One region of the Corynebacterium sp. S7 genome, then DNA from elsewhere that is predicted to be linked to it. Evidence: predicted binding sites of a transcription regulator. Region 1 holds the regulator's gene; the other holds the start of a gene.

Evidence for each region. Region 1 encodes LexA, which represses DNA repair genes until DNA is damaged. Its sites were predicted from a motif close to CGAACANNTGTTCG; they were not measured.
Region 2: a site for LexA is predicted at 3,033-3,046, ahead of ACXZ66_RS09510 (SAV_6107 family HEPN domain-containing protein). Genes of this name have one in related genera too.

The regions. Positions count from the first base shown of each region.
Region 1 is NZ_CM136760.1:1,753,628-1,768,777, reverse strand. Features, by position in the region: gene ACXZ66_RS08480 (uracil-xanthine permease family protein) at 1-685, shown strand, start outside; gene ACXZ66_RS08475 (HPr family phosphocarrier protein) at 772-1,038, opposite strand; gene ACXZ66_RS08470 (PTS fructose transporter subunit IIABC) at 1,136-3,211, opposite strand; gene ACXZ66_RS08465 (1-phosphofructokinase family hexose kinase) at 3,248-4,222, opposite strand; gene ACXZ66_RS08460 (DeoR/GlpR family DNA-binding transcription regulator) at 4,400-5,179, opposite strand; gene lexA (transcriptional repressor LexA) at 5,354-6,037, opposite strand; gene ACXZ66_RS08450 (hypothetical protein) at 6,290-6,670, shown strand; gene nrdR (transcriptional regulator NrdR) at 6,763-7,221, shown strand; gene hrpA (ATP-dependent RNA helicase HrpA) at 7,248-11,138, opposite strand; gene ACXZ66_RS08435 (hypothetical protein) at 11,236-12,201, shown strand; gene ACXZ66_RS08430 (hydrogen peroxide-inducible genes activator) at 12,214-13,170, opposite strand; gene ACXZ66_RS08425 (NAD(P)/FAD-dependent oxidoreductase) at 13,291-14,526, opposite strand; gene ACXZ66_RS08420 (Lrp/AsnC family transcriptional regulator) at 14,669-15,109, shown strand; gene ACXZ66_RS08415 (proline dehydrogenase family protein) at 15,106-15,150, opposite strand, start outside.
Region 2 is NZ_CM136760.1:1,996,715-2,001,619, reverse strand. Features, by position in the region: gene ACXZ66_RS09525 (alpha-(1->6)-mannopyranosyltransferase A) at 1-1,096, opposite strand, end outside; gene ACXZ66_RS09520 (polyprenyl synthetase family protein) at 1,096-2,226, opposite strand; gene ACXZ66_RS09515 (N-acetyltransferase family protein) at 2,330-2,893, opposite strand; gene ACXZ66_RS09510 (SAV_6107 family HEPN domain-containing protein) at 3,150-3,602, shown strand; gene ACXZ66_RS09505 (DUF3040 domain-containing protein) at 3,729-4,139, shown strand; gene mraZ (division/cell wall cluster transcriptional repressor MraZ) at 4,684-4,905, shown strand, end outside.

The DNA of each region.
Region 1 (15,150 bases):
TTCCGAGGATGCTGCGCAAAATATCGCGGATGCGGCCTGGATTGGATTGCCAACATTCCATACCCCAGACTTCAGCCCCGATAAGGCGATTCCGGCAATCTTGGTCACGATCCCAGTTGTTGTCGTGCTGATTGCTGAGAACGTTGGCCACGTCAAGGCCGTATCGGAGATGACCAAGACAGATCTCGATGACCTAGCTGGCAACGCCTTGATCGGCGACGGAATTGCAACCACTTTGGCAGGTAGCTTCGGTGGCTCCGGTACCACGACTTACGCCGAAAATATTGGCGTGATGGCCGCAACCCGCGTCTATTCCACCGCAGCATATTGGGTTGCGGCGATCTTTGCGATCGCGCTTGCATTCATCCCGAAGTTCGGCGCTTTGATTTTCACCATCCCCTCGGGTGTCCTCGGTGGGGCGTGTCTGGTGCTCTACGGACTGATCGGCATGCTGGGCGTGCGCATCTGGCAGGACAATAACGTTAACTTCAATAACCCGGTTAACCTCACCGCGGCCGCGGTGGCCATGGTTGTGGGCATTGGCAACCTCTCCATCAATATTGGTGGCGTTCCACTCGAAGGCATTGCTTTGGGTTCCGTGGGCATCATTGTGCTCTACCCGCTAATGAAATGGGCTTATACCCATATTGGTGAAGGCCAGCAGGGCGCAAAGTTCTACAACTAGCCTTTTCTTAAGCATCACGCAAAAATCCCCCGACCGGCTGCCCTATCTTTGGGCGTTCGGCGGGGGATTCGTCGTGAAGCGAAATCTTACTCCGCGTCGAGGTCAGACTCGATCAGCGCGGCAATCTTGTTTACTGCCTCTGGGTCATCGGAAGAAACGATCACTTCGTCGCCTTGCTCGGCGCCGAGAGCCATGATCATCAGGGAGGAAGCAGCATCGGCCTCTTCGTCCTCGTCGGAAGCGAGGGTGATCAGGATTTCGTCGTCGTACTTGGCTGCTTCCTCGGCGATGACGGTAGCAGGACGGGCGTGCAATCCAACAGAGGAGCCAACCTTCACAGTCTTGGAGGCCATAGTGAGTTCCTTTCGTAGGGTTCTATTCTCGTTCCAGATTAGATCCAGATTAGATTCTAGGTCGATTCTAGGTGATTTAAGGCGAGCTCGGGGGCACCTAAGCAGTTGCTGTTACCGCTTCTTGTTCCAGCTGTGCTGCTTCCTCGGCAGCGTGCTCGACGGCCTTATTCGGCCAGACTTGTTTGAGCACAATCACAGCCGCCGCGGACACCACAATGCCGGCGAGCAAGGCGATGATCGCACCCCACCAAGGGCTAATAGCGAAGAGCACGAAGATGCCGCCGTGGGGAGCTCGCGATCCGACGCCCAGCGCCATCGACACAGCACCTGTGACTGCACCGCCGAGCATCATTGAAGGAATCACGCGGAACGGATCTGCCGCGGCGAACGGGATAGCGCCCTCGGAGACGAAGGAGAGACCCAGCAGCCATGCGGACTTGCCGTTTTCCTGCTCAGCTGGTGTAAACAGATTCTTGCGCAACCACGTGGCCACCGACAGTGCTATTGGTGGAACCATGCCACTGAGCATGACCGCAGCCATGATCTGGAAGCTCGCCTCGGTGCCCGCGGACAGGCCCGCGGTACCGAAGAGGTAGGCCGCCTTGTTCACCGGACCACCCAGATCGAAACACATCATCAGGCCGATGATTATGCCCAACAGCACGGCAGACGAACCGGACATAGAGCTGAGCCAATCGGTCAGACCTGTCATCAGCGCTTCCAGGGGGCGACCAAGGAATAGGTACATGACCAGGCCGACGATTAGCGAAGTCAGCAGCGGAATAATCACCACCGGCATCAGCGAGCGCAGCCAGGACGGAACCTTCCAGCTACCAATCCAATACGCCACAAGACCTGCGAGGATACCGGTAATCAGACCACCGATGAAGCCCGCGCCAAGTGCGACCGAGATAGCACCGCCGACGAAACCAGGTGCAATACCAGGCCTGCCCGCAAGCGAGTATGCCGTGTATCCCGATAGGGCGGCAACCACGAAGCTCATGGCGGCCTGGCCAATGGCGAAGAGCACCGCACCGAGGTAAAGAGCGAGACCAGAGCGATCAAAAGTAGTCAGCACGCCGTCGACCATCACATCGTGGCCTGGAAGATTTCCAATCGAGTAACCGGTGGTAATCGCCTGCCAACCGTTGGCCACGTCGTAGCCACCGACGAGGAAGCCCAGCGCCAAAAGCAAACCACCCGCGGCCACAAACGGCACCATGTAGGACACACCAGTCATCACCGCTTGCTGAATCCGCTTCGGCCAACTTTCGCCTTGCGTTGCAGTCGCACTGCCCTCGGATGCACTCGCGGCAACCCGCGGTGCGCCTGGGTTGCTTGCGGCAGCAATTGCTTCGTCGAGCATTTGGTTGGGCTCGTTAATGCCGCGTTTTACCGGAGTTTGCACGACAGGTTTGCCAGCAAACCGCGCCTTATCGCGCACGGCCACGTCGACAGCAAAAATCACGGCATCGGCGCGCTTAATCAGGGCTGGATCGAGCTGTTCACCGCCCGAGGACCCCTGCGTTTCCACATAGAGTTCCACGTCGTCGCGCGCATCCGCAGCCTGCTTCAGCGAATCAGCGGCCATATACGTATGCGCGATGCCGGTCGGGCAGGCAGTCACAGCGACGATGGTCGTTTTAGGTTTTTCGCTTTTCGACGAGTCCCCGGCCACCGCATTGGTTGTGTCAGCTACGGTTTCCTTTGGTTTCTTCTCAGCCGAGGTCACTTCAAGTACAGCGTCAACGATTTCTTGCTCTGTAGTGGCATTACGTAGCTTCTCCAAAAATGTCCCGCGCACAAGTGCCCTGGCTAGTTTGGAAAGAATCTTCATATGTTCCTTGCCGCCACCGGCAGGCGCTGCAATGAGAAACACCAACTCGGCATCGCCGTCGGGACCACCAAAGTCCACAGCTCGGCTTAACCTGGCAAATGCCAGAGTTGGAACACTTACAGCCTCGGAACGGCAGTGGGGAATGGCCACGCGACCATTGACCCCTGTGGGGGCCTGGGATTCACGCGCGAGCGCATCGGCGGCCAGCATCCCAGCATCTCTCGCGCGGCCTGCTTCGGCGACTGTCTGGGCGAGCAAGTTAATGACGCCCTCTGAGGTTGAGCCAAGATCCACGTCCAAGCTCACCAAGTCTGGGGTAATTAATGGTGCATTCATAGCCATCACTCCTTATTTGACTCGAAATAGTGGGGGTTAGTTTGTATAAGAAACTGGTGAAACGGTGGTTTCAGAGAAATTAACTAGATCTGGAGTGGGAATCTGTGTGCCGGGCAAAGACGTTGCAGCGGAACCATAGGCAACCGCGCTGCGCAGGCATTCAGCAGAGGAAAGCCCTTGTTGGCGAGCAATGAGGTAGCCAGCCAAAGAACAATCCCCGGCACCGACAGTGGAGACTACTTTGGTCGGTGGAGGAGTTGCGGCCCAGGCTCCTTCAGCAGTAATTAGGAGAGCGCCGGCCCCGCCGAGGGTGAGCACAATTTCTTGGACGCCTTGGTCTAAGAGAGGTTCTGCGGCGCTGAGTGCTGGGGCGAAGTCGCCTTCTTTTGCGGACTTTTCTATACCCAAGCCATCGTGACCGGTGAGCTGACCGAGTTCAAGGCCATTCGGCTTGATTATCGTGGGGGCCGAGCCGGGGAATCTACTCCCGAGTTCTTGAAGTGGTTGATCCGAAGTATCTACTGCAATCTGAGTACCTGGGGATTCACGATGGATAAGTTCAACGAGAGTGGCGTACCAGTCTTTAGGAGCCCCTGGTGGCAATGAACCTGCTAGGACGACAATGTCGGCATCGTGGCTCAGACTTGCAAGACGCTTCTCAATCGCCAGGATATTTTCACTGGAGAGTGTGGCGCCGGGTTCGTTGAGTTTAGTTGTGGTTCCGTCCGGTTCAGTGATGGCTGTGTTTGTTCGGACATTGCCATCTATCGGTAAAGCTTCGAAGTGCATTCCAATTGATGTGACTAGTGCAATGAAGGGATCGTTCTTTGCCGCCGGGAAAAATGCCAGTGTTTCCGTGTCAGAGAGGTAGAGCGCGTGAGCAACGTTGATGCCTTTTCCGCCTGCGCTACGCTGGGTTTTTGTCGGCCGCAAGACAGCACCGCGCGTCAATTGTTCGTCAAGACCCAGGGTGGCATCGATGCTCGGGTTGGGAGTGAATGTAAGAATCACGGTGCACCTCATTAGCGGAGTGATATCCGGAGATATTGATGGGACAAGTGGTTTGCGCCACAATGTGGACACACTAAGTATGCCCGATTGTGTCCGCTTTGCCAAGGGTTTGTGGGAATTGTGTCCAAAATCTTTCCCGGACACTCAGGAACCAATAGAAATCGGCGGGATTTTCCTCTAGGAGGCGAGGACTACTTCGATCCCACGCTCGCGAAGTTCGGAAGCAAAAGTTTCAGGCGCGTCGGTGTCCGTGATGACAACGTCAATCTGGTCAAGGGAAGCGAAGCTGACTAGATAGTCATTTCCGAGTTTCGTGGAGTCACACAGTACTACGACGTTTCGTGCGTTAGTGACCATGGAGGATTTCACTGCGGCTTCTTGGGCATCAGCCGTAGACAGGCCATGGTCGATGGTCAGTGCGTTTGTGCCGATGAAGGCCACGTCGGCCCGCATCAGCGCCAAGCTACGAAGCGCAGTATCGCCAACAACTGCCTGAGTAATGGCGCGCACACTACCTCCAAGAAGTTGGACGTTGTTTAAACCTGCACCGGAAAGCTCGAGAGCGATCGGTAGCGAATTGGTCACGATGGACCATTCATGTGATTGGGGATTTTCGGCGAGAAGATCAGCAAGGCCGTTGATGGTTGTTCCCGCATCGAGGAAGATGCTGCCACCTGAAGGCGGCAAGTAATCCAGCGCGGCCCGGGCAATTGCTGATTTTGCTGATGGGGAAGTTCTGAAACGGGTGTCCAGTGGGAATTCAGTGGTCAGAAACGATTGGCTCGCCACTGCGCCACCATGGACACGATGAACGACGCCCTCTCGGTCGAGTACCGCAAGATCTCGTCGAATGGTCTCTGCTGTGACGTCAAACTTCTGAGAGAGTTCGGTGACGTTGACGCGACCTTCGACTGCGGTCAACGAAGCAATTTGACGACGACGTTCCTCTGCATACATGGTTGGCCTTCTCGCTCTAGGGAACCGTTAAACCTCTATTCTTCCAAAGATTCATTTCCGAGTGTTTGGGAATCTGTCCGAATCCCCCCGCGAGGGTGTGAAAAATGTTGAAAGCCCCACCGAAGACGGAAAGTCTGGCGGGGCAAAGTAGCTGGGATGCTGGGGAGGGCGGGGCTAGAGACTGCGCATGACGGAGACAACCTTGCCCATGATTTCTGCTTCATCGCCCGGAATTGGCGCAAATGCGGGGTTATGAGGAAGGAGCCACACCCCCGTGGAATCCTTGTGGAATTCCTTTACGGTAGCTTCACCGTCGAGCAATGCGGCAACAAATTCGCCTTCTTCGGCAACAGGCTGCGCGCGGACAACCACCCAATCACCGTCGAGGATGCCGGCTTCGCGCATGGATTCGCCGACGACTTGCAGCATGTAGAGCTCGCCATCGCCGACTACGTCGGCGGGCATGGGGTAGTACTCCTCGACATGTTGTTCCGCCAAGATTGGGTTGCCTGCCGCAATCTGGCCCACGACCGGAATGTAATTGGTTTGCACTGACTCTGGGGGTGCTTCTTGTGCAGGCTTTTCCCGCTTCTTCAGCGGTGTTGAAGGCAGGTGGCGTAAATCAACGGCACGGGGCTTATTCGGGTCACGCCTGAGGAAGCCCTTCTTCTCCAGCTCTTTGAGCTGGTAGGCCACAGAGGAAGTGGACTGAAGGCCAGCTGCGTCACCGATCTCTCGGATGCTGGGCGCATAGCCGCGAAGTACAACGGCGTCTTGGATCACCTCAAGGATTCGCTTTTGGCGGGCGGAAAGAGTGGCCTGGTTTGGCTTCTTGTCGTCGGACTTTTTTGCGGGCATGTCTACTCCTAGTAACTAAAGCTGTCCGCGTGTGTGGCGAACCTCGTCTCGAATCCTCAAAATTAAACTTCTCCCCTCTATGTCTATCACGAAACTGCAAGTTTGTTCGACACATTCTTCTGAAGCGTGGACAAAATTTTCCCACCATGATATAAATCGAACATACGAACTATCGAACAAGTAATCGAGTTTGGTGTTCGAATGCGTCGATCATGGTGTTTATTATCAAGTTAATTCAATGGAGGAGAGACGATGACTGTACTAAATGGCAAGGTAGCACCCCGTAATCCAGCAAACCGTTCCTATGCTCAAGTTGTTCCTTCTGCTTCTACGTGGGATCTTGGCTTGCCGGGAGAGCTGAATGAAGCTGCTCGGAATTCATCAACTGTTCGAACTCTTTCGGCAAAGCGTCGAACACCTAGGCGGAATTTTGGCACCGCTGTATCGCCTGTGGCGGGGCGTGCTCAACGTATCGAAAGTCGACGCGAGCGGGGCGGAATCCTATTGGCAGGAACGTTGATGGGCATGAGCTTTATTGTCAGCGCTGCCATCGGTGGAGCGTTCGAGCCAGCAACTCCACAACCAGCAACTCCCGTAGATTATGTTGCTGAGATTTCCTCTACTGCCCGCTAACTACTTCGCCCTTAGGCCAGAGTTGACAGGCGAGTAGAATACCATCTTGTCTTGAAAGTTTCGCTCGCTGATAGAACTGGATGGCTTCCTACGTGCATTGCCCTTTCTGCCACAATGACTCTTCCCGAGTGATTGATTCCCGCATCATTGATTCAGGTACAGCGATTCGCCGTCGGCGGGAGTGCGCCTCGTGTCACGGTCGTTTTACTACTGTAGAAAAAGCCGTGCTGACTGTCGTGAAACGCAATGGTTTATCCGAGCCATTTGATCGGGACAAGCTTATTACCGGTGTACGCCGAGCTTGCCAGGGCCGTGATGTATCCGATGACGCACTCAAACGCCTCGCACAAGAAGTCGAAGAAACCGTGCGTAGCCAGGGCAGCTCCCAAATCCATGCCAATGAAATTGGCCTTGCCATTCTCGAGCCACTTCGTGCACTGGACGAGGTTGCCTACCTTCGTTTTGCCTCTGTTTACAAATCCTTCGAGAGCGCCGACGACTTTGAGTCAGAGATCCGGCTGATGCGTCGCCGTGATCGTGACTTGAATTAGGGCTCAGACTAGCGGCCGGGCACCACTTATGTGAGCTTGTCCACCATCTTTTGAATCCGGCGCTCCGATACTGGCTTCGGAGTTCCTAGCCGCTGTGCGAAAAGGCTGACTCGAAGTTCTTCGATTTGCCACATGATTTCTTTGACTTCGCGTGATTTTTCCCTGCCAGCAGGAAGTCGGTTGAGCTTTGCTTTTAGGTAGTTTTTCGTATTCGTCACTACTTCTTGGCGGTCGGCATCCTTGTCGGGGTCAATTGTCATTTCATCAAGGCGGATCTTCATTGCAGCACAATAGCGCGGTAAGTGCTGGAGATGCTGTATACCGTGCACGGTGATGGCATTTTTGGGCAACAAGAACTCCAGCTGAGCGCGCATATCGTCAATGGCGGGACCTTCCCACTTGGCTAGTTCGTCTGCCACCTGTGCGTATTCCACTAAGCCAGGAGCGATAGATACGACAGCGCGACGAACCCTTCCCGCAACCTCTGGCTTAACCTTGTTCAGCAATGCGTCGAATTCTTCCGGTTCTCGGACCGGCCCACCGTGTTCCAGCATGAGATCGCGGATCGAAGCAACACGGGCATCCTCAACTAACCCATCAGCGCCACCATGCGGGTAGTTATCTACTGCGACGCGTTGGCGCAAAGGAAGACCCTTGGTCATGGGGGCAGTCGGGACCTGAATATTCCTCAGAAGGAGAGTCAGTGTCGCGGTCATCATCGACGCATCTGCGGCAGCCTTGGTCGGGTGTACCGTAATTTTTACGCCGTCTGGGGTCGCCTCAAGCGCGGGGTATGCATCGACTGTATTCCCGTCAACCTTGGTGGAGACGATTTCAGGAACGGTGCCGAGAGTATCGGAGGTCCATTCCTCGACGGCTTTGGTTTCAGCCTTGCGTCCAGCCTTGGACATGGATGACTTAATCTGACCGGAGCGGCGTCGTTTCAGCTCTGTGAGGTTTTTATCGTGGTCGACGATGTTTCCGCGTCGGTCGATTGCAGCGTAGGTCACCTTCAGGTGAGGAGGTAGCGCATCAATGCGGAAGTCCGAACCATTAATTCCGGATCCACCCATAGAGCGCAACACCTCCGCCAGCTGATCAGTAATCCGGCCTTCGTAAGGGATTAACTTCGGTGTGGCACGTTCGGCGAAATCTGGGGCGGGTACGACAGTTTTGCGCAGAGCCTTCGGCAGCGTGCGAATGAGCTCGGTGACAAGTTCAAGGCGCAGGCCCGGTACCAGCCAGTGGAATTCTTCTTCGTCGACATTTTCCAGCAGGGGAATTGGGACAAGAACGGTCACACCATCGAAAGGATCACCGGGCTCAAATTTGTACTGCAAGTCGTAGGTGACCGAGCCTTGGTGCCACTTATCGGGAAAGTCTGTGACTGCGTCGGCGCTGTGTGCATTATCGATAAGTGCCTCTGGATTGAAGTCCAGAAAAGTGGGATCTTCTTGGCGCTTCTTCTTCCACCAAGAATCAAAATGACGTCCAGTGGTGGCAGACTCAGGAAGTTTCGCATCGTAGAACTCAAAGAGCGTTTCCTCGTCGACGACGAGCCCGCGACGGCGTACTTTGTCCTCTACCGCGGCGGCCTCGCGAAGAAGCTCCTGGTTATGCCGCAAGAACTTATGATGGGTGTCCCATTCTCCGCCAATGAGCGCGTGCCGAATAAACATTTCGCGGGCAGCGGCCTTGTCTACGCGGTGGTAGGGGACGAGTCGATCGGCCACGATTGTGACGCCGTAGAGCATCGACTTTTCATGGACCATCGCCGAAGCGCGCTTCCTGGACCACAGTGGCTCCGAGTAGGAATGCTTCAGCAGCTTCGCTGCGAGTGTTTCCACCCATGCTGGTTGAATCTTGGCAACGTCGCGTGCCCATAGCCGTGAGGTCTCAACAAGTTCGCCAGCCATGATGAACTCTGGTGGTTTCTTGGCTAGCGCAGAACCCGGGAAGATCATGAACTTTGTACCACGGGCACCGTGGAACTCCTTAGAGTTACCATCGCGCGCACCGATATTAGATAGCAGGCCAGACAGCAGCGACTGATGGATCGCGTCGTCATCGCGTTTGCTCACCACGTTTTCGGCGCGCGACCAGCCGAGTTGCTTCTCAACATCGCGAAGTTGGCGGACCAGGTCATACCACTCGCGAATCCGCATGTAATGCAGATATTCCTTCTTCATTCGCTTCCGGAAAGCATTTCCGGTGAGTTCGTCGCGGGATTCGTTAATGTAATTCCAGAGTTTCAAGCTGGAAAGGAAATCGGAGGTCGAGTCTTTAAAGCGCGCATGGGCCTGATCCGCCTGGGCTTGAAACTCCAGTGGTCGTTCCCGCACATCTTGGATGGTCATCGCAGACACAATGACGGTGACATCATCGAGCACGCCGAGCTTATCAGCCTCGACAAGCATGCGGGCCATGCGTGGATCTACCGGGATGCGGGCTAAGTCGCGGCCGATGGGTGTCAGCTGTGGCTCGTCGGTTTCTTGCAATGCGCCAAGCTCATTGAGCAGTACCAAGCCATCGCGGATGGCTTTGTGCTCGGGTGGCTGGATAAAGGGGAAATCCTCGATGGCACCCAGGCGAAGGGAGATCATCTGCAAGATGACGCTGGCCAGGTTCGTGCGCAGGATTTCCGGGTCGGTGAAGCCCGGCCGCGAATTAAAATTGTCCTCTGAGTACAAGCGGATCGCAATACCGTCGGTAACGCGGCCACAGCGACCCGAGCGCTGATTTGCGGAAGCCTGAGAGATCTCTTCAATGGGCAGGCGCTGCACTTTTGTTCGTGTAGAGTAGCGCGAAATACGAGCGGTACCAGTATCAATCACATAATGAATCCCAGGCACAGTCAACGAGGTTTCGGCAATATTCGTCGATAAGACGATCCTGCGACCAGAGTGAGGCGAAAACACGCGGTGCTGTTCCTGGTTGGAAAGACGACCAAACAGTGGGGTTACTTCCACGCCTCGCCAATGCTTGGCATCGATGGCTTCCATTGCGTCACGGATATCGCGCTCACCTGGGAAGAAGCAGAGAATATCCCCGGGTCCTTCGCCCATGAGCTCTTCGATCGCGGCGATGAGGCCTTCGTGCATATCAATATCAACGACACGGTCGCCGACAACCTGTTCCAGCGGACGGTAGCGAATTTCCACAGGGTAAGTACGCCCCGACACCTCAATGATGGGGGCAGGCTTGCCAGTTTCATCAGCAAAGTGTTGCGCGAAACTCTCCGGATCAATCGTCGCTGAGGTGATGATCACCTTTAGGTCTTTGCGCTTGGGCAAGAGTTGCTTCAGATACCCCAAAATGAAATCGATGTTGAGGGAGCGCTCGTGGGCCTCGTCGATAATGATTGTGTCGTAGGCATTGAGGAATCGGTCGCGCTGCATTTCTGCGAGCAAGATACCGTCAGTCATCAATTTCACAGCGGTGGTTGGTGAGACACGATCATCGAAGCGGATGGCATAACCGACGGTTTCACCGATGTCCTGTCCGAGCTCGTCAGCGATGCGTTCGGCAACTGTACGCGCCGCTAATCGACGAGGCTGCGTGTGCCCAATCAGCCCGCGCCTGCCCCGCCCGAGATCCAGCAGCATCTTGGGGATCTGGGTGGTCTTACCGGAGCCGGTTTCGCCAGCAATAATCACAACCTGGTTGTCGCGGATCACCGACATGATGTCGTCGCGGCGCGCTGAGACAGGTAGCTGTTCCGGGTAAGTGATTACCGGGACTGCGGCATTGATCGCTTCGACGGAGGCGGCCGCCTTGTCCATATCTCGGGAGATCGCGCTTAAGGCCTCGGGCGTGCGAGCTTTGCGAAGCCTGCGGGCAAACCTGCGTTCGTCGACAAGCGAGAGCGTATTAAGGCGCGAGTAAAGTTCCTCGCGGGAGGGAGAAATAGTAGTCATGGCTGGTAGTGAAGTCTAGTCGCAGTAAGGCTCTAGGTGTAGTCCTGCAGCACGTAGACTGGTTAGGTGACAAGGAATCTTTTGAAAGGCCAGTATTATGACTAACCCGCCGAACAACGGGTACCCGTACAACCCCGACGATGATGCGGAGGCGAACCAGTACCAGTGGGAGCGTTACGGTCAGTCGGATTATTACAGTTACGGCACGGGGCCGGGAGGCCAGCACAACCCGCAAGACCAGCAAGCAATGGTGAATACCAACGGTATGATCGACGTGTTCCGTGCTGTTGCCTGGGCTTTCCCAACGTTATTCTCAAATGCGGTGGTGTGGATTCTCGGGACGGTGATCACGGGGGTGATCCTCCTCGTAGTCATGCCACTGGGAATGGCGCTCACCGGTAATGGGACCGCTCAGACCCCGGTGATTTTTGATATTGTCATCGGCTTGCTGGGTGTGGCGCTGTCGATCTTCCTGCTGCGCGGTGCCATCTGGCAAGTTGATAAGCGCAAAATTTCCTACCGGGATCTGATTACTGACGTCAATGTGTGGCCGGCTCTGGCTACTTCGGTGCTGTCATCGCTTCTGTTGCTGGTGATCACAGGAGGTCTCGCGCTGTTGATCGGCGGGGACCAAGCGCTTGCACTGATGGGCTTTAGCAACACGCCTATTGCGAATCCGGCCGATATCACCGGGCGTGCAATTCTGGGCGTATTTATTGCTGGTGTGGCGGGCGTACTCGTTCGCCCGCTGTTGGCGTACGCAGTGCATTTCATCGTCGAGCGACGTGCAACTTCCATCGGCCAAACCTTTGTGTTTGCTTATGAAGCTGGTCGACGTAATTATTTGCGGCTTTTGGGATTCAACATCGTTGCCGGTGTGCTCGCGATGACGGTCATTGTGCTCACCTTCGGTGTGGGTGCGATCATCGTTTTGCCTGCGCTGATCTTGATTGACGCGCACATGTATCGTCAGGCAGCCGGCGGCCCGATCCCGTGGGACTCTGAGCGTGATGGCAATCCCAACCAGGGCCCGCAGAATCCGAATTACAACGGGTTCCTGTAGGCCTGCCAATACTTAGGCGTTGATCAATTCGTGGCTGGCTTCGACAGCTTCTTCATAGGCTTGGACGATCAGCTCGCCTAGGGCTTTGTACTCTTCAGCGCGTGACGACGAGGAGCGGTACACCAGGCCAATCGTGCGCTGCGCAGTAACTGATTCATCGAAGTTAGCCAGAGCAAGGCCTGGGCGACGGCATTCTGTAGCAAGCGCGGACTGAGGGACCAGCGTGCTGCCGAGCCCTGCCACGACCAACTGCAGAATCGTAGTCAGCGAAGAGGCGCGGGTTACAGAGTCGCCTACCTCTGAGGGGTTAATGCTGGCAGACCGGCATAAATCGATGACCTGGTCGCGGAGGCAATGGCCATCGTCGAGAAGCAGTAAGTCGAGCTCTTCGAGCACATCAAGCTTGAGATCTTGTTGGCCTGCCCGTGGGTGGTTCTCGGGCACGACCAATGTAAACGGCTCATCGAAAAGTGGCTGCTCGATCATGCCAGCGGTCTCGGAAGGCAAGGCCATAATAGCTACATCGATTTGCCCGTCGCGGAGTTGGTTGAGCAGGTGCCGGGTCTGCTCTTCGACGATCTTCGGCTCTAAATCTGGGTAGCCGTCCTGCAGCTTTTGCAATAGCTGAGGCAAAATATACGGTGCCAAAGTCGGAATGATGCCAAGAGTCAGCGGGCCGGTCAGCAGACCGTGTGCCCCCCGAGAGCGCGCGAGGAATGCATCCGCAGCCTCGAGGGTAGCCTTCGCGTAAGGGAGTAGTTCCTCGCCGATCGGTGTGACGATCACCTTGCGGGTCGAACGCTCAATAAGTTGGACGTCGAGCCCGGTTTCCAATGCGACGAGGGCCTGCGAAAGAGACGGCTGGGAAATGGACAGCTTATTTGCCGCTGTTCCGAAGTGCTTGTTCTCAGCGATGGTGACGAAAGTACGCAATTGCGCAAGTGTCGGCCGATACTCTTTATTGTTCATACTTATGACTTTAACTCACAAGACTTAGGTTGTGCTATCGAGAGTCACGTAATTGTTGACTTCTCACCTAAATGAAGATTTTGTGCGTGTCGGCCTCTACCTATGGTTATGTTGAGAGCGTCACCGCAGCGGGTCAAAAGGCTGGATGATGGGATCGATTTCGCCGGTGGCGATCTCTTTTGCCAACATCTTTCCCGAGATCGGACCGAGGATAATGCCCCACATTCCGTGCCCACCACAGGTGTAGACATTCGGGACTTGGGTGTGGCCAACAAGTGGCAGGCCGTCAGGAGTAACTGGCCGTGAACCTACCCATTCGTCCTCGGTGTCGGACCAATCGATGCCTTGGAACATTGGCTTCGTCGCCGCGATAATCGAATCGATGCGCGCCGGCTGGAAGGCTTCGTCAGGCCCCCGGAACTCCATCGTGCCAGCGATCTGGAACCTGCTGCGCGAAGGGGCCGGGGAACATGCCACCCGCGTCGCAGGCAGGTACACAGCGTGCTTGGCTTCCTGTTCGGTTGCCACAGTAAATGAGTAGCCACGACCGGCTTGCACCAGCGTGCGCACCCCGAGCTCTCGCGCAAGCGATGGCAGCCACGCACCAGTTGCTAAAACCACCGCATCGGCTTGCTGCCATTCACCCGTGGAAAGCTTGACGGCTGGGGTATGTGTGGAATGGACCTCGGTGACTTCGACGCCTCCGGTGATTGTGCCGCCACGTGCCTGAACCGACTCCGCGAGTGCTTTGCAGAACACCATGGGTTCGATATAGCGCTGGCCTCCCATCTTGAACAAGGCTTGGACCTTGTCGGAGAGCATCGGGGCGTACTCGAGGGCCTGCTCATTGGTGATTTCCTCGAAAGGAATGTCTTGGCCGTGGCGTTGCGCGCCGGCGACCTCGTCGAGAAAACCCTGCGTTTCCGATTCCTTCTCAAAGCCCACGATAAACGGGCCTTCGTGGGTAATTGCATCCACGCCACCGTCGATCAACTCGTCGAAAGCAGCCAGCGACGCCTTGTCAGCGGGAGTAAGCGCCGCCATCGTCTTATTCCATGACCGATTGTTAGCGCGCGCCATAAATTGCGCCACGAAAGCCCACAACTTCGGGTCAATGCGCGCAGGCACGCTCAGGGCTGCGTTCTTATCGAAAAGTGCGGTCGGGCCGTAGCGCCACAGTCCCGCGTTCGAAAGGGGGATAGTCTTGCCCGGCGCGAGCCAGCCCGCATTGCCCCACGAGGCTCCACCTGCAACACCAACACGATCGAGCACCTCGACTTCGTAGCCGTATTCCTGCAAGTACCAGGCCGTTGCAAGCCCCGTCATGCCCGCACCCACCACAATTGCCTTCGACATGTGTTCCTCCTCACAAAGATATGTTCCTACTACTATGTACCTTTGGCCAGACATTTGTTAAGACCTAGACCAGAGGATTGGCTGAATCTCCCACCGAATAGGATGAGATGCAATAATCCACCACAGGGGAGAAGGAGGGTGCATGAATCGCCCATTGGATCAGGTTGACCGTGGCATTCTCCAAGCCGTGCGCGACAACGCCAGGATACCGATCGCAGAGATCGCCACCCGGGTCAATGTCAGCGAATCAACAGCGCACCGCAGGCTTCGCTCGCTTATCGACGACCGCGTGATCACCTCGTTTAGCGCCGAGATCGATGCTGCCGCCCTCGGTTTGAACACCGAAGCCCTGGTGCAGATCCGCCTGCACCAAGGCGCTCGCAGCGCACTACGCGAGTTCGCCGTATTCTTGCGGGCTTTGCCAGAGATCCAACAGGTGTATTTCGTCTCGGGTGGCAGTGACTTTGTTGCCCACGTGGCTGTAAGTAACTCGGCCGCTTTGCGTGATTTCGTCTCCGATGTGATCAGTACGCGCACCGAGGTGGCCTCCACCAATACCTCGCTGATCTTCGAGCGACTCTAAGTATCCTGTTTCGCGCTTCTTAGTCCAGCCACGTCGCGCAC
Region 2 (4,905 bases), 240 kb from region 1:
CTTGGTTATAGGGGAAGAGCTCGTCGAAAATCTGGATAAACGGGGTGACAAGGTCGGTCACCAGCGTCGGCAGCGATAGGGGATTAACCACCTTCGAGTTGCCGGAAATCTCTGCGAGCCAGCCCCACGAGGAGCCGGATGCCCAGGTGACAAAACTGACCACGGCCAGCGTCAAAGCGACGCCAACGACACCCGAGATCAAGAACACCAGAACCTTTCGGCCAAGTTTTGCGTCCTTGCCAGCGAAGTAGTTGGTGGCCATCCACACCACGAATGGCAGCGCGATCGCAGCAGTTGCCTTCAGCGATACCGCAACAGAGATCAGAACTACCGAAGCCACAAACTTGCGATTCAGCGCGCACAAGATACCAACGGACACGAGCCCTACCATGATCGATTCGTTGTGCATACCGCCGACCATGTGCAGGATCATCAGCGGGTTAGCCACGCCGATCCACAGCGCTAAGGCGGGATCGCCGCCTAGTTTCTCCGCAATCTTTGGAATTGCCCACGCAACCGCTGCAAAACCCAGTAGCGAAATCAGCTTATAAGCGATCACACCAGCAGCTACGTTATCGCCGACGACGGTGGTGACCCCTTCACCTATCCACAAATGCAGTGGCCCATACGGAGTCGTGGTGTTGCGCCAATCGTGCGAGACCTCGAGCAAGTATGGCCCGGGATTGATCGCCGCGCCCTCGGTGTACGGATCGAATCCGTCGCGCACCATCGCGCCCTGCATGAGATACGAGTACACATCGCGCGACAGGATCGGGGCGGACACGACCAGCGGCGCCACCCACAGCCACAGGCTCCGGCGCACGGTGGCAAAACGCTCGATATCGCTTTCAGGCTTATCGACGATCACCCGGCGCCCCACTTGAAGCCACCCAAGAATGAGCAGCAGGATGCCAATTAAAAGGACAACTTCAAGGATTCCCTTGGCATGCCCAAAAGCGAGGAAATTCAGCCCCAGGGCATCAATCACACCGCCGCGATTGCGCGTGGCACCGGCGCCAAAGGAGCCAAGGGCGATCATGATAGTGCCGATCACGCCCCAGGTTGTGGGAGAGACATTTGCTATTTTCTGCCACATTATTTGCGTCGCTCAGTCATTTTGATGGCCAGTTGACGCAGGTCTTCGGTGACCTCGGGCTCGATTCCAGCATCTGTCAGGTGCTTGAGCCCGGAGACGGTCAAGGATGAGATCTGCTCTTCAATAACGTCAACGGCTCCGGTCGAGGCAATGATGGAGGCAAGCTCACTAATCTTCTCGGCATTAGTTTCAGAACCGACCCCCGCGCGCAGGGTTGCTGCGGCGGCTGGGTCGGACTCGTCGGCACGCGATAAAGCAATAGCGAGCAACACCGTGCGCTTACCTTCGCGCAGGTCGTCGCCAGCAGGCTTACCTGTTACGGAGGGGTCGCCGAAGACGCCGAGGAGGTCGTCGCGAAGCTGAAAAGCGATGCCGATATCGGTGCCGTAACCACGGAATGCCTCAATGACTTCTGGCGAAGCCCCGGCTAGTGCGGCACCAAGGTGCAGCGGGCGTTCGATAGTGTACGCCGCGGTTTTGAAGCGATTTACGGCGTTGGCGAGCTCGGGGCTTTCGTTGCCGGATGCCTCCAAAGAAATATCGAGGAGCTGGCCACCGATGACCTCGGTGCGCATGGCGCGCCACGGTTCGGCGGTGCGATCAAGCGCAGCGTGGGAGAGACCGGAATAGCGCCACATATCTTCCGCCCAGACTAAGGCGAGGTCGCCTACAAGGATTGCTGTGGATTCGCCGAAGTGCGCAGAGTCGCCTGCCCACTTCTGTTCGCGGTGAGCTGCCTCAACTGCGCGATGAACAGTGGGATTACCGCGCCGGGTATCGGAGGAATCGATGATGTCATCGTGGATCAGCGCACAGGCCTGGATGAATTCCAGCGAACTTACGGCGCGCAGCACTGCCTGCGGGTCTTCGGCGGAAGTTTTCAAGCCACCGGCACCGACGAATCCAGCCCAGCCGTAGAGTGGGCGAACCCTTTTGCCTCCATTGAGAACAAAGTCTCGGAGGTAGTTAACCGCCTCAGTAACCGGACGCCCAATACTGGCCACCTTCTCTGACTGCTCGTCGAAGAATTGTTCCAGTACGTGCTGGGTTGCTTCAGGAACATCATTCAATGAAAGCTTGCGGAGATCCTTGGCTTGATTATCCGGGGCTTGATTATCCGGTGCGCTCACGCGAAAACTCCTTGGTCGGTGAATCGTCGTCCCTCTTACAGTACCCACCTGAGGCTGGAACCATTATTACAGCCGGACTGTGCGTAGCGAGGCTTAGCGAGGCTTAGCGAGCATCCAATGGCAATGCGCGACCTAGCACGGCAAAGGGGCGCTCATCACCTTGATAATAGAAGTTGCGCAAGACGTCCTTGAAACCGAGAGAGCGGTAGAGGCCAAATGCTGGGTTGTTTTCCTGCTCCACTTCTGGGGTGGAAAGCGCGACGAAAGAGGCGGGAGCGTTCCACAAGAGTTCGGTCAGGAGACGACGACCGATTCCGCGCACCTGCAGGCGAGGTGTCACATGAATCTCGGCAACTTCGAAGTAGCTATGCAGCAGCTCGAGCTGCTCTGGGGTGGCACCGCCTGCTTCTTTGAAACCGCGCCGGAGCTGTTTATCCCACCAGCGGTCGGGGGAACCGAGGAAACCGTAGGCCACTCCAATGATTTGGTCTTCTAATTGGGCAATCAGCGCGGTAAACCCCGGTTGGACGATTTCGCGGCGCCATACGTTGATGCGTTGCATGCGAATTGACGGTGAGTACCTCATTGCTTCGATATAGATATCGACGAGCTCCGGGGCTAGGACCGAGAACTCGGGCCCCGTTAGGCGGCGGATCGTTATACTCACACCCCTTATCGAACCACGTTCGCTGTCGAAGTGGGAGCCTTTTGGGCGAATAAACCGGGTGAAATTCGAGGAAAGCTGTTCGTTGTGAGTAAGGGCTTGGCATTATCGCTGGTAAAAGAGCGAAACCTCTAGCTTTTTTCGAACACATGATCTATAATTGGGGTGTGGCAGTCGAACACAGGTTTTAGTCTTAACTCATTCATTGATCAGGTATGGCATCCGCAATTACTCACAACTACGAAGGTAAGGGGCAGTAATGAACAGCGTTATTTCAGCAACTACCGGCTCAGTCTCTGGAGCGCCTACCCGTGTGGGTAAGAGTGGTGCGTTCTTGTCTTCTGCCGAATCACTTCTTCACTCGGCTCAGACTTACCTTCAGGAAGGCAAGCTTGACTTAGCTCTTGAGTATGCATATCGTGCGGCTCTGCGCGTTGCGGGTGCGGTAAACGCGGATTCTCCGGTTATCCGGAAGCGCAAGCGGCTTCCTTCCAGTGCTTGGCAGCGCCTTGCTCTTACGGGTGCGAGCGGTCAGAAGTGGGCCACAGAATTTGAGCAGTACTCGGCCCTGCGTGGGCGCGTAGCATCTGGGATTGTTACCTCGCCGAATCGGGCAGTGGTGGAGCGAGTTTTTAGTCTCGCTGCGGAGTTTTTTGCGGAGGTTTCTTACGGCGATTCTTTGGGCGAAACTGAGGTGGTTTCCGCTGCATAATTCTACAGTTGGGGGTGGCTTTTAAAGGCGATTCCACGGCGGGGAACAAACAGGTTACGCTGTACGTTAAGAGGGTAAGAGGTTCCATTTTTAAGGGATACCTAACATCTATCGCCGGGAGGAATTGTGGCCCTTTCAGAGCAGGAGCAGCGTGCGCTCCGGGAAATCGAGCAGTCACTGCTCGCTGAAGACCCAAAATTCGGTGCGTCTGTATCAGCCCAAAGCTCTTTTGGGGGTGGTGCTCCAAACGGTAGAACCATGTTTCGGGGAATCGCCCTTTCAGTTCTCGGCCTCGTTCTACTCATCGTCGGCGTAGCACTCGCTCAGGCAAGTCTGTGGTTTATCGCATTGAGCGTGGTTGGTTTCATTGTCATGCTTGGAGCTGGAATCTGGGTGTTGCGTTCCCCTCAAGGGGGAGCAGGATCGTCCTCACGTTCCAGTCGCAATAAGTCGGCATCTGCCCCTGGGCAGGGCGGGGGCGTAGGCTCTCGTATGGAAGACAACTTCCGTCGTCGCTTTGAGGACAATGAAGGCTAAAATCTAACAACCGTTCAAACCGCACCCCGCTTTCAAGCGGGGTGCGGTTTTTTCTGTGTCTTTTTCTGTGCCGGAAAAGTCGGCGATGGCGTGTCGAAGTGTCGGCGTGTCGGACGGCCCCCTTTTTGGGGGGTCGCTGAAATTGGATGAGTGCCTCTCCACCTTGCCCCACAAATACGCCCCACTTTGCCCCACCTTCATTCCCTAAATATTGCCCTTTCCTAAAAAGTGCAGGTCATCGCCGATCATTCCAAAGCCCTTGCCGTCGCAACAGAAGGGTTTAAAGCCCTTTAGTGTGATTGGTGGGACTTGATTTCCTGCGCTCTGAAGAATGCTGTGGGAAATCTCCCCACTGGGAAATATCTTTTCTACCTGCAGATATAAATGCGCCGCCTGAAAAGTGTGGCAGTAATGTGGCGATGGTGGGGGAAAGTGGGTTAAAGTGGGGCACAGCAACGAGCTGATGGGGCGTATCCAGCGTTCAGGAAGGGTCGTTGAACGAAGATTCGCACCGGCGTAGTCAAGCTAAGGAAGGTGGCCCGGGATGTTTCTGGGTACCTACACGCCGAAGCTCGACGACAAAGGCAGATTGACACTTCCGGCAAAATTCCGTGAGGAACTAGCGGATGGGTTAATGGTGGCGAAAGGGCAGGACCACTCTTTGGCGGTCTACCCGCGGGAAGCATTTGCAGCAAGAGCTAGAAAAGCTGCGGCTGTGTCTCGCACGAACCCACAGGCACGTGCGTTTATCCGTAACCTCGCAGCG